Regions from separate parts of the Gardnerella bivia genome, predicted to be linked through region 2. Evidence: riboswitches for the same ligand, from Rfam matches in the RefSeq annotation. Region 2 holds a riboswitch; each other region holds the start of a gene.
The links. Region 2 has a riboswitch for thiamine pyrophosphate ahead of thiM (hydroxyethylthiazole kinase). Riboswitches for the same ligand answer to the same signal wherever they lie in the genome.
Positions count from the first base shown of each region.

Region 1: it holds a riboswitch for thiamine pyrophosphate, as region 2 does, so the genes downstream of both, HXT27_RS05710 (ABC transporter permease) here and thiM (hydroxyethylthiazole kinase) in region 2, are expected to answer to the same signal.
Region 3: it holds a riboswitch for thiamine pyrophosphate, as region 2 does, so the genes downstream of both, HXT27_RS00860 (ECF transporter S component) here and thiM (hydroxyethylthiazole kinase) in region 2, are expected to answer to the same signal.

Region 1 is NZ_CP058399.1:1,439,157-1,443,471, reverse strand. Features, by position in the region: gene mfd (transcription-repair coupling factor) at 1-90, shown strand, start outside; gene HXT27_RS05720 (ABC transporter ATP-binding protein) at 103-837, opposite strand; gene HXT27_RS05715 (ABC transporter substrate-binding protein) at 930-1,922, opposite strand; gene HXT27_RS05710 (ABC transporter permease) at 1,972-2,805, opposite strand; TPP riboswitch at 2,795-2,920, opposite strand; gene eno (phosphopyruvate hydratase) at 3,340-4,315, shown strand, end outside.
Region 2 is NZ_CP058399.1:1,070,256-1,074,570, forward strand. Features, by position in the region: gene HXT27_RS04245 (HesA/MoeB/ThiF family protein) at 1-110, shown strand, start outside; gene thiM (hydroxyethylthiazole kinase) at 115-1,671, opposite strand; TPP riboswitch at 1,666-1,759, opposite strand; gene HXT27_RS04255 (VWA domain-containing protein) at 1,945-4,315, shown strand, end outside.
Region 3 is NZ_CP058399.1:173,663-177,977, reverse strand. Features, by position in the region: gene HXT27_RS00865 (dipeptidase) at 1-1,308, shown strand, start outside; TPP riboswitch at 1,470-1,572, shown strand; gene HXT27_RS00860 (ECF transporter S component) at 1,617-2,216, shown strand; gene HXT27_RS00855 (ATP-binding cassette domain-containing protein) at 2,242-4,315, shown strand, end outside.

The sequences.
Region 1 (4,315 bases), 370 kb from region 2:
CCATTTGAATCATCATTGGGTTCTGTTTCTATGAGCGAATCTGAAGTACTTGAATGGGCTAAACAATTGCTTTTAGATTTAGCTTGGTAATTTTAGTGTGATTTATTGCAATGCAAGTCTAAGTTCGTCTTCTATAATCGTATGATTTTCTGGACGTTTTTGCGAGTCAAGTTTAGTGCGGTCAATATTCCACTCTTTAGCAATAACTCCATTTTTCATCATAAGAATTCTGTCTGAAAGACGAACTGCTTCAGAAATATCGTGAGTTACCATTATTACTGTCCAGCCATGTTTTTGTTTTAAGTTATCTAAAAGATCTTGCATGTCTAATCTAGTTAAAGCGTCTAAAGCGCCAAAAGGTTCGTCTAATAATAATAATTCAGGATTATGAACTAAAGCTCGCGCTAATGAAACTCTTTGTGCTTGTCCTCCTGAAAGTTCTGAAGGCCATTTGGATTCACAATCGTTTAGTTGCATATCTTTAAGCGCGTTTTGTGCAATAGTTTTAAGATTAGATTTATTACCTTCCATTCCAAAAATCACATTTTGCCATACTGGTAACCATGGTATAAGTCGTGCATCTTGGAATCCTATTGCTTGATGTTGCGTGACTTTTATCGTTCCGCAATCTGGTTTTATTAAGTTAGAAATCACTTTAAGAAGTGTTGTTTTTCCGCAACCAGATCTACCTATAAGTGAGATAAACGTTCCACTTTGAATCGTGCACGTAATGTCTTTCAGTATTTCTTTATTTTCCTGAAAACTAACGCGTATGTGCTGAAGATTAACGCACTCATAGTTATTTGAATCGTTAATTTCAATAGAAGATTTTGCCAAATCTTGTGATTTAGTTTGCAAATCAGCATACGAATTCTTTGTTATCACGTTTATCTCACTATGTTAGAAATGTAAAGTGTGTTTGTATTTAATCACTTAGTGCAATCAATAGTTGATTTAGTGAAGTCAGGAACGGATTTAATAAATCCATATCTAACTTCCTGCTCAGCTTGTTTTGTCAACATTTCGCGACCTTTTGCATCAATTGGAAGAATGTCTGGAACGTAGAACTTTGCGACTTCTTTAAGCGTGCTTTCAGATGCACCAAATTCTTTATAAGCGTTAGTGATCACGCTAGGATCTTTCTTTGCTTTTTGGGCTTCCTTAACTAATGCGCGATACATTTTCTTAACTAAATCTGGATGCTTTTTAGCAAATGATGCAGAAACCATGTGTATAGAAACGTTTAGATTTCCATAATCTTTAGCATTAACAATTCGTTTTGATCCTGGAGTCGCTAAAGCTGCTGCTAAATTCTGGTCAAATGTTGCTAGTGCGTCAATCTTTTTAGTTGTGAAAGCTACTTGGAAGTTTTTAGGACTCATTTCAACTTCTTGAACTTTAGAAACGTCTAGTCCAGCTTTTTCAAATGAACGGTGAATTACGTAATCTCCAGTTCCACCTTTAGCTATGATTCCAATTTTCTTTCCATACAAGTCTTTTAGTGTTTTAATACCGCTATTAGGAGCTGCTACTATTCCTTGAGAATCTCCGTTGTAGTATTCAATAGCGAATGCAACCCACGGTTGATTTTTTGAAGCCCAATCAATAAAGCGAGTAGTTCCTGTTGAAGAAGCGTCTGCAGCTCCGCTATTTACTGCAGCATATGCGTCTAGTGGAGCGTAAGGTCCTGTAAATTTTACTGTTGATTTGCCAAATTCTTTTTGTGCAAAATCATCATTTTTCAAAGTTGTTAGATAATTAGCTGTTGAAAGATATGCTACACGCATAGTTCCATTGCTTGATGAAGATGATTGTTTAGATTGTTGAGCGCTACCACATGATGCAAGAGCTATTGTTGCGCAGAGGGCGCATGTTACAGCTAAAGCGCGTTTACTTATGTTTGACGCATTAAAATTAAACATAATTAGTTCCTTTTGTTTTATGTTGTTTTGGTTATTTTGTGATTATCTTTTAGTTTTTAATTTCTTCTTTTTTAGTTTTTCTTTTTCGCTTTCTTCGCTCTGGCATAAGAGCATATTCAAATATGTTTGCTGTAAATTCTGAGCTAAGACCTGCAATTGCATATAAAATAATGCATGCCATAGTTTGTTCCGGTCTAAAGAATTGTTGAGCGCGAGCAAGAATATATCCAAGTCCTATTGAAGAATTAACTGTTTCACAAGTTACTAAAGCTACCCAAGCAACAGATATTGCGAATCGTAAACCAGTCATAAAACTTGGTAATGTGCCACGAAGCAAAATCTTTGTAAAAATAGTTGATTTTTTAACGTTATAAGCTTGAGCTAATTCTAATAATTTTGGATCAATATTTCTAACTCCATCGCGGATATTTACATACATAGGTCCAAAAACTCCAACGGCGATAAGAGCAATCTTCATCATTTCATCTATTCCTAGAAAAATAATGAATAATGGAGCTAAAGCTGGGAATGGTATTGAACGTAGCATATGGCTTGGCTTGTCAATTATTGTATTGCCAAGTTTACTGCCTCCTGCGAGTAGCCCGGCTGGAACAGCGAAAGCGATACCTAATAATAGTCCTGCAATAACTCGAAAAATACTTATTGCCAATGAAGGCATAAGTATTCCTTCGTTATTTAAGTCAATAAATGCTTGCACTACCTCAAGAGGGGAAGGTAAAGCTCGATTTTCAATTGGAGAAAGTGTAGTGAAAAACCACAAAAGCAAAATTACAATTGTAGAAATCCAAATTTTGCATGAAGACAACACATTGCATACAATCTTCAATATCTTTTTTGCTTCGTCATGCGAATGGTAACTCATTCGACAATCCCTTCGATAGTGCTAACTATATCAGGTTCGACGAGTATGATCTCAGCGCAATACGCTATAAATTATTGGTTATAGCATGACATACTGCGCACCCCGTGTCCGTGCCAATTATCGCTTATGGGTATGGACAAGTGTTGTAGAATGTAAGGATTTTTTAAAAGTTGTGTAGTTTTTATTTGTGTTTTTATTTGTGTTTTAGCATGTGTATTAGCATGTGTATTAGCATGTGTATTAGCATGTCTTAGTTAAAGTTTTTGTTAAAGTTTTTGTTACATGTCTTAGTTAAAGTTTTTGTTGACTCTTATTTAAAATTTTTTGAGATTTATGAAATCTATTACAAAGTTTATTTGTTGCTCTTAAAAATGCTTTTAGTTAAAATTTTTAAGTATATTTTGATTTATTTTAGATTGTTATTTAATTTATGTGAACGTTCACGGCATAAATGTGCGATTCTATCTTATAACGTCCATAAAACGCACTAATCTTGGAAGAGTCATCACAACCCATAAGTTATAAGGAGTAGTTGTGGCAGCTATTGAAAGCGTATATGCACGCGAAATTTTGGATTCTCGTGGAAATCCTACTGTTCAAGTTTATTTGGAAACTGAAGATGGTGCTCAAGGCATCGGTTTAGTGCCTTCAGGTGCTTCAACTGGTGAAGCTGAGGCTTGGGAGCGCCGTGATGGCGACAAGTCTCGCTACCAAGGCAAGGGTACTTTGCAAGCAGTTAAGGCTGTTAACGAAGTAATCGCGCCAAAGGTTATTGGCATGGATGCCACTGATCAGCGCGCTCTTGATGAAACAATGATTGAGCTTGATGGTACTCCAAACAAGGGCAAGCTTGGTGCTAATGCTATTCTTGGAGTTTCTCTTGCTGCACTTTATGCAGCTGCTGAATCTGCAGAACTTCCATTGTATCGTTATATTGGTGGCACGAATGGTCACATTCTTCCAGTACCAAATATGAACATCATGAACGGTGGTGCTCATGCTGATTTTGCAACCGATATTCAGGAATACATGATTTCTCCATACGGCTTCAATACTTATAGTGAAGCATTGCGCGCTGGCGTTGAAGTTTACCATACTTTGAAGAACGTTTTGAAGAAGGAAGGCTTAGCTACTGGCCTTGGCGATGAAGGCGGTTTTGCTCCAAAGATGAAGTCCAATGAGGATTCATTGAAGTATATTATGGATGCAATTGCAGCTGCAGGTTATGAGCCAGGAAAGCAGATTGGTATTTCTCTTGATGTTGCTTCTTCCGAATTCTACAACAAAGAAAACGGAAAGTATCGTTTTGATGGTGAAGATCGTGAATCTGCTTATATGCTTGATTACTACGAGAAGCTCATTAACGAGTATCCAATTGTTTCCATCGAAGATCCATTCCAGGAAGAAGGATGGGATGATTGGGCAGAAATCACCAAGCGTCTTGGTGATCGTTTGCAATTCGTTGGTGATGATTTGCTCGTCACTAATCCAAAGCGTTTGGCTAAGGGCA
Region 2 (4,315 bases):
CTACTGAAGCAATAAAGCTTATAACTGGTTTAGGTCGTCCTCTTATCGGGGTTTTAGCTCGTTATAATGCTTTAGATAATTCTTTAAGGCATTTCAAGTTCTCTTCTTGATTTTTTACTTTGTTATTACGTCTTTTAGAGTTTTTGCAACTTCTTTAGGGTTTTTTGCGCGCATAAGTGCAGAAACAGTACATACTCCATCGATTTCGAGATTTCTAATAGGGAATACTGTATTTTCGTGGATTCCTCCGATAGCTAATGTTTTTACACCCATTTTATGAGCTACTTTAGCTACTTCATTAACTCCGTCAATTCCAAGTGGTGGCACATCGTGTTCTTTAGTTGTTGTAGCGAAAGCTGCTCCAATACCTATTACATCTGGAAGAGGTACATCGTGTTCTTTGCACTCTCTATAAGCTTTTTCCATTAAATCAGGTCTTGCACAAGATAATCCAACCATCCATTCTGCAGGAATCTGTTTGCGTGCTTCAACGAATGGCATATCTTTTTGACCTATATGCAAATTAAATCCGAGTTTAGAAGCAACGTTGACTGAATCATCAATGAAAATAGGTACATTTGCATGACGTGATTTTATTAACGCTTTTCTAAGTTTTATAGCTTTAGAAGAAATTGTTGCATCGTCACAATATTTATCTCGTAGTTGTAATACAGTTACTCCGCCTTCTACGCTATCTACAGCTACGTCTTCTTCAGCACGGTTGCTCATTTTAGGATCAGTAACTAAGTACAAAGTCCAATCTGTTGGTTCAATAGTGAACTCTATATTTGTGAGTTCTAGCATTTTTTCAACGCTTAGAGTTGATAATGCGTCAATCCACAAAGTGCGGAATGTTCCTGGTGCTATTGAAAGTTGTTCAGCGTATGATCCTGCAGCTTTAGCGTGAACGTGAGCTGCTACTGTTGCAGCTAATGGTCGTTCTGGGTTTGCTCCAACATAAGCTGCTATTAGTGCTCCAAGAGTGCAACCAGTGCCAACCACTTTTGTCATGATCTTACTTCCGCCTGTTATTCTAGCGAAGCATCCGTGTGCGTAAACTGCGTCTTCTACTCCAGAAATTGATATAACAGACCCGTATTTTTTGGCTAGTTTTCTAGCTGCTTGGATAGCGTTGTCAACTGTATCTTTAGCGTCAACGCCTTTCATATCGCTTTTTATTCCTGAAAGAGCTAGAATTTCAGACGCATTAGCGCGTATAACAGTTGGATTATGTTTTATTATATCTTTTACAAAATTATTTCTAGTTTCTAATGCTTCTAATCCAATTCCAACAGGATCTAAAACCCATGGAGTTCCTGATTCTTCACAACCTTTAATAGAACTGTATATTGCGCGCGATCTTGAATCTTTTTGGAATGTTCCAACGTTTACGAGCACTCCGGATGAGATTTTTGCAATATTATATGATTCTTTCGGATCGCATACCATAATAGGAGATGCTCCTGCTGCTAACAGTGCATTAGCTGTTATGTCTTGCACAATTATGTTTGTTATGCAATGCGTTAAAGGATTATTTTTGTGTACTGTTTCAATACATTTTCTTACGTCATTTATAAACATTCTTTTGCGCGCTTTTTTTGAAAATGATGTATCGAAATATGTATTTTCGTTTTTAATCATGTTTTCGTGTTTGTTATCGTTATTAAGCATTTTATATGATATTCCCTTCGCTAGTTCTAGCTAGATCAGGTTCAACGGGTGTAATCTCAGCGCATTTTGCGCACCCCGAACCGTGATATCACGCGATGTCATGTGATATCTAGATTTTTGATTTTATCGCTTTGGATGTATTTACTGTATTCGAGTTTTATGCATATTTTGATTGATATTGATAATTTGTGTCTATATTTTAATTGTATATAATTGACTTATAGTGTTTATTTTAGGCGTTTTATTTCGTTAAAATACATTGGAGAAGAAGATATGAATTGCTCGAAGTGCGGATATAATAATTCTGAGGATTCTAAATTTTGTGAAAACTGCGGTAATAATCTTGTAAGAAAAGATGATTCAAATTCTAAACCTACATACATTCTAGATCAGCAAAAGTCGTTATCGAATCAGCCGAATTTTAGTAGAACTAATCAATCTACTCAATTTAGTAAGGGTTTAGCGTTTAATAATTCTCCGAATAATCTTTCACGATTCAATAACACTAATATTTCTGCTTCTAGTGGAAATAATAATTTAAATAATAATGATATTAGTTCTAGCAATGTAAATCCTCATACAAATAATCCTCATACAAATAATCTGAATCAGGCTCCGAATCAACCTTTGCATCAACCTTCTTTTGGAAACGGTTCTTCGTCTTCTTCGTCTTCTCAATCTTCTCCATACAGTCAGTCGAATCAATACCAATCTTCACAGTATTCATCTAATCAAGGCTACGGTTATCAGCCTAATTCTCATATGAGTCAACCAGGATCTGGGCAGTCGTCTTATTCTAATTCTTATCAAAATAATGGTTCGTATTCGCCTAATAATTCATATTCAGTTGGGAATAATCCTCAATATTCTAGACCGTATGGCGCTCCTCAATCAAATCCTTCGTCAAATTATCCAACAAGACCTTACGGAAATCCTAAAGGAATTCCTTCAAATAGTGCGTCTTCGTCTGCTGGCGTTCAATCTTCTGCTGGAGTTCCTGCTCAATCGTCTGTGACATCTAGTTCTGTGCCATCTAGCTCTGCATCATCTAGCTCTGCATCATCTAGCTCTTCTGTACCATCTGGTTCTTCGCCGTATTATTATTCGAATTCTCTTAGTTCGACACCTAATGATGCAATGGACTCTGCTATTTCATCTATTGCTAATGGTTTTAAGAATGTTGCTTATGGTACTAAGAATGTGTATTCAAAAATTGTTCTTTGGCCTTTGTGGGTGAAAATCGTATCTGTGATTTGCACGATTCTTATTATTACTGTTCCAGCTGGATTGATTTCCTATTATAATTGGGTAAATCGCTTCCAAATGCCATACGGTAAACTTCGTTCAGCGATTACTCAAAACGTAGCTGATAATTACAAAATAAGAATTGTTGGCTCTGACGTTAGAGATTATCCTCATGTTAAATTGTATTTTTCTGTGACAGATAATACTGGAGAATCTTTGGAGATTGAATCTCCAACTGCAGCTATTAAAGAAAAAGTTGGTAAAGGTTCAGATATTGAACGTAGAATTCGCAATATTGAGCGTATAAAAGACAAGCAAGGCGTTGGCTATGAAATTATGCTCGATAAGTCGTATTCTATGTACAATTCAATGGACATCATGAAAAATACAATGAAAGACTTCGTTAGAGCTCTTAATTATAAAGTTGGAGATAAAGCTGAAGTTATTTCTTTTGATACTTATTTGATGTATATGGCTTCTTATACGAAAGATGAAGATAATCTTCTAAACGGCATAGATAATATGGAGCCTTACGGTAATACTGCTTTATACGATGCTTTGTACACTGGCGTTACTAATGCTTCTAAAAGAATTGGAGCTAATTGCGTTATTGCGTTTACAGATGGCGAAGATAATATGAGCCAGCATAGTATGGATGATGTAATTTCGTTTGCAAAGGATAAAGGTATTCCGATTTATTTGATTGGTACTGCAGATGCGAATACAACTTATTTGCAAACTATTGCTGAACAAACTGGTGGATACTTCTGGAACTTGAAATTTATCAAAGATATGAGCGAGGTTCTTGATCGCATTAAAGCAAACCAAGATAATGTTTATTGTCTTGAATACGATTCTGATTCTTCTGCTGACCCATATGCAGATCGTGTTATTTCTGCTCTTCTTGCTGATTCTAAGCATAGTTATTCTGGCGGAATAGGCGATGATCTTCCGTTTAATCCTATTAGAGGAGAAAAGGTTCAGAAAGCTTCTTACACAGTTCATAAAGGCGATGTTACTTGGACTGAAGCTAACGCTGCGTGTATGCAAGATGGAGCGCATTTAGCAACTATTCCTACTAAAGATGAAGAAGATAAACTTATTCAATTAGCTGAAGAAAATGATATTAAGTATGTTTGGATCGGTGGATATACGTCTGAGCGACCAAATGGAGATGTGTTCGCGCATTGGATAACTGGTGAAAAAACAACTTATACAAATTGGATGCAAGGTGAGCCAAGTCGTAATGATCGAGATGGTTCTCCTGAGTTTTATCTTATGTTGTGGAAAGTTGGGGATCAATGGTCTTGGAATGATGAGAGGGATAATCTTTATAATTCTTCTTATTTGCATGACACTTTTTCCGGCAAAACAGGATACATTTGCAAAGTAGATTCTA
Region 3 (4,315 bases), 740 kb from region 2:
CTTTGTGTGTTAAATAAGAAGATTTCTTTAGGTGCTGTTTCTGCTAAAGGCATTACTGGAGAACATATGCGCGTTTCTGCAGAGTATGTGGCTAAAGTTTTGCGTGAAGTCGGTGTTGATGCTCGAGTTGAACAGTCAAAAAATCCAGATGGAACTGATGGTGCTTTTGAAGTAGTTGGCTCTCGAATTGTGGATCCTAGCGCTCCAACAGTGTTACTTTATGCTCATCACGATGTTCAGCCTGTTCCAGATGAAAGCGAGTGGAACACAGATCCTTTCAAAGGCACTGAAATAGATGGTCGTTTGTATGGGCGTGGCAGTGCAGACGATGGTGGTGGAATCGCGATTCACTATGGTGCTCTAAAAGCTTTGAGCGATGAACTGTGTGTAAATATTAAAGTATTTATTGAAGGCGAAGAGGAGATGGGTTCTCCTAGCTTCATACCGTTCATTGAATCGCATAAAGATGAGTTTGATTCAGATGTGATTATTGTAGCTGATTCTGGTAATTGGTCTGCAAATATCCCAAGCCTTACAACTAGCTTGCGTGGAAATACTACGTTAGATGTTAAAGTTAAAGTTCTTCATCATCAAGTTCATTCTGGGCAATTTGGCGGTCCGATTTTAGACGCTTACACGCTTGCTTCAATGCTTGTTGCTTCGCTTTATAACAAGGATGGCGATTTAGCTGTTCCTGGAATTGAATCTCAAGAGCCAATTGGTGGTTTGCAACGTGATTTAGACGAGAATCAAGTTCGCGCTGATTCGTCTGTAGTTGATTCTTATAAGCTTGCAGGCACAGGATCTTTGGCTTCAAGAATGTGGACTAAACCAAGCTTAACAGTAATTGGCATGGATGCTCATCCAGTTGAAGAAAGTTTTAATGTTATTGCTCATGAAACTCGTTTGCGTCTTTCTCTTAGAACAGCTCCTTGCCAGCGTCCGGAGGATGCTCAAAAAGCTTTAAGTGATTTCTTAGTATCTCACGCTCCATTTGGAGCTGAAGTTAGCGTAGAGCCTTTAGATAATGGCATGGGATGGGCTATGGATCCTTCTGCTATTGCTACTAAAGATGCTTTAGCTTCTATGAAAGATGCTTTTGGTGTTGAACCTATTAACAAAGGCGAAGGCGGTTCTATTCCGTTTATTCCAGAATTGCAGCGCATTTTCCCTAAAGCTCAAGTTTTAGTGACAGGACCAGAAGATCCTCAATCTAACGCTCATAGTCCGAACGAGTCTATTTCTCTTTCTGGATTGCAATCAAATATTGTGACTGAAGCTTTGCTTTTAGACAGGTTAGCTAAGTAAGTTTTGATATCTTTAAATAAGTTTGACTTTGCTTAAGTATGTTTATGAAGCTAAGTAAATTTTATTTGCTAAGTAGTTTGATTAGTTAAAGCGTTATTTTATCGTCAAATTAAACGCAAATCGCATAAATTTTAATTGAGTCTACGCAATGTCGTAAACTCTCCAACGGACACGGGTGCTTTTTTCACACGAGAAAAGCTGAGAAAAACCGCTTGAACGTGAATCCAGATAATGCTGGCGCACGGAGGTCTGTTTCCCGTGCCTCAAGTTGTGTTACGTTTTGTAGCACATGAAAGAAAGGCACTATTATGTCAGAAGAAAATATTTCTACTAAGTTAAGCTTAAGGTGGCGTGTTGCTGATATTGCAGTAGCTTCCGCAATAGCTGTTGTATCTGCTGTAATTTATTGGGTTGTTTCAGCTTTTTGCACAGTACCTTGGAATTTCCTTGAGTCAATAACTCCTGGAATGGCTGGTTTAATTAACGGCTTGTGGCTTTTTGCAGGCCCTCTAGCTGCAATCATAGTTCGTAAGCCTGGCGCTGCTCTTTATGCTGAAGTACTTGCTGGTGTTATTGAAGGCTTCATGGGTAATATTTGGGGCGTTTTAGATACGTATCTTGTTGCAGTAGTTCAGGGTGTTGGTGCAGAAATCGTATTCCTCGTATTGCTTTATAAGCATTGGAATATTTGGTATGCAACTCTTGCTGGAGCTATTTCTGGTGTTGGTTCTTGGGCATTTAGCTTTGTTAAGAACTTGCAAGGTATTGACTTATTAGGAAGTTACGGAATCACGTATCTTATTACAAGCGCTGTTTCAGGAGCAGTGTTTGCAGGTCTTCTTATGTGGTTCTTATATAAGGGAATACGTGAAACTGGCGCGTTAAGTTCCTTCGCATCCGGTCGTTAAATATCATTGCCATAAAAGGATTACTATGCCTGATGACTCTAAAGCAGAAGCTATAAGAGAAGAAGATATTAAGAATTCCGAAACATTCCTTCCGTCGGATTCTTGTAACGCTCAACTACGTTTCGATAATTGGGGTTATCGTCATGCAACTCGCAAACATTTCGCCGTTCGTGGGTTGAATCTCACTATTGAAGCGGGGCAGAAAGTTCTGCTTCTAGGAGCATCAGGCATAGGAAAATCCACTATTCTTGCAGGTGCTGCCGGAATTATAGGCAGTAACGTTATTTTATCTTCTGAAAAATCTAAAGAATCTGAAGAATCAAAAGAATCAAACGGAATGATTCCAGTAGAAGATGAAGATGGTGGAATAAGCGAAGGCTGTGTGTATGTTGACGATATTCCTGTTCGTCAAGCTATAGGAAAAGTTGGATTAGTATTACAAGATCCAGATTCTCAAGCAATTTTCCAAAGATTGGGAGATAACGTTGCTTTTGGTCTAGAAAATATGAACGTTCCTCACGAGTTGATTTGGCAGCAAGTCAATGAAAGCCTTAAAAAAGTTGGATTGGAAGGTTTACAATTACATCGTTCAACATCGCATTTAAGCGGTGGTCAGCAGCAGCGTTTGGCTTTAGCTGGAGCGTTGGCAATGAAGCCAAGTATTTTGCTTTTAGATGAGCCTACAGCAAATCTTGACCCAAATGGAGTCGATCAAGTTGTTAAAGCTGTTAAAAATGTTTTAGATTCTGCTCATTCAACAATGTTACTTGTTGAGCATCATGCTGAACCGTGGATTGACATGATTGATAGGGTTGTGGTCTTAGGTTTAGATGAAGATATTTCAGAATCTGAATCTTTAGAAGAAGTCCACGATGATGATATTGCGCGTTCCTCGTTTGCTCGCACAATTATAGTAGCTGATGGAACTCCTGATGAAGTTTTTAATAGATCTGATTTAGATTTTACAGATCTTGGTATTTGGTTGCCATCGCGTTATAAAAAGTCAGATGATATATCTTATAAATTAGATTATGACTCTTCTAATGCAAATGGTGACGTAATTCTTTCAACTAAGGATTTGTCTATAAGTCATACAGATAAACCTATTGCAGAGCATATCAACTTAGAGTTCAAATCTGGTCAAATTACAGCTTTAGTTGGAGCTAATGGAGCTGGAAAATCAACGTTATCGCTTACTTTAGCAGGATTATTGCCTGCTTTAAGCGGAAGTGTTGTTGCAAGCGATAAGCTTTCAAATGGTCTTAATGGAACTGATCCTATTAAATGGAAATCATCTCAATTAGCTAAGCGCATTTCGTATGTATTTCAAAATCCTGAGCATCAATTTGCTTGTGGAACTGTTTTGCAAGAAGTTATGCTCGGACCACTTAGAACAGGTATGAGCGATGAAGATGCTCGAAAGCAAGCCGAATCTTTACTTAAAAGATTTAGCTTGCTTCAATATGCTGATTCAAATCCTTACACGCTTTCAGGTGGTGAAAAACGTAGACTTACAGTTGCTGCGTCTTTGGCTGCTGCTCCTAGTGTGATTATTTTAGATGAGCCTACTTTTGGTCAGGATCGCAAAACATGGTTGCAAATTATCAATTTAATTGAAAGTCTTCATAAAGATGGAATTTGCATTATTGTTGTGACTCACGATAAAGAATTAGTTAATGCTTTAGGCGCTCGCGTGATTGAGTTGTGTGCAGAAAATAGTTCTTGTGACTCGCGTAACTCTGATTCTGACTCTGATTCTGACTATAATTCGTTTAAAGATGAATTATCTTCAAGCGCAAGTAATACATCTAAAATTAGTGTGAGTGACGTTAATTTGCGTTCCGAAAATCCAAGGAAATCAAGCTATTCTCCGTTACTTGCATCTATGAATCCTGTGTATCGAATGATTGGCGCATTTCTTTGTTCAATACCATTGCTTTTCACTCTTGATTGCGTTTCTGCATCTTGTGCTTTAGCCTTAGAGTTCATTATTTTTGCTTGCATAAAAATTCCGCCTTGGAAAGTTGCTTACTTATCTTGGCCTGTGTGGATAGGCGCTCCAATGTCTGCTCTTACTGTTTTACTCTATGGTAAATCTG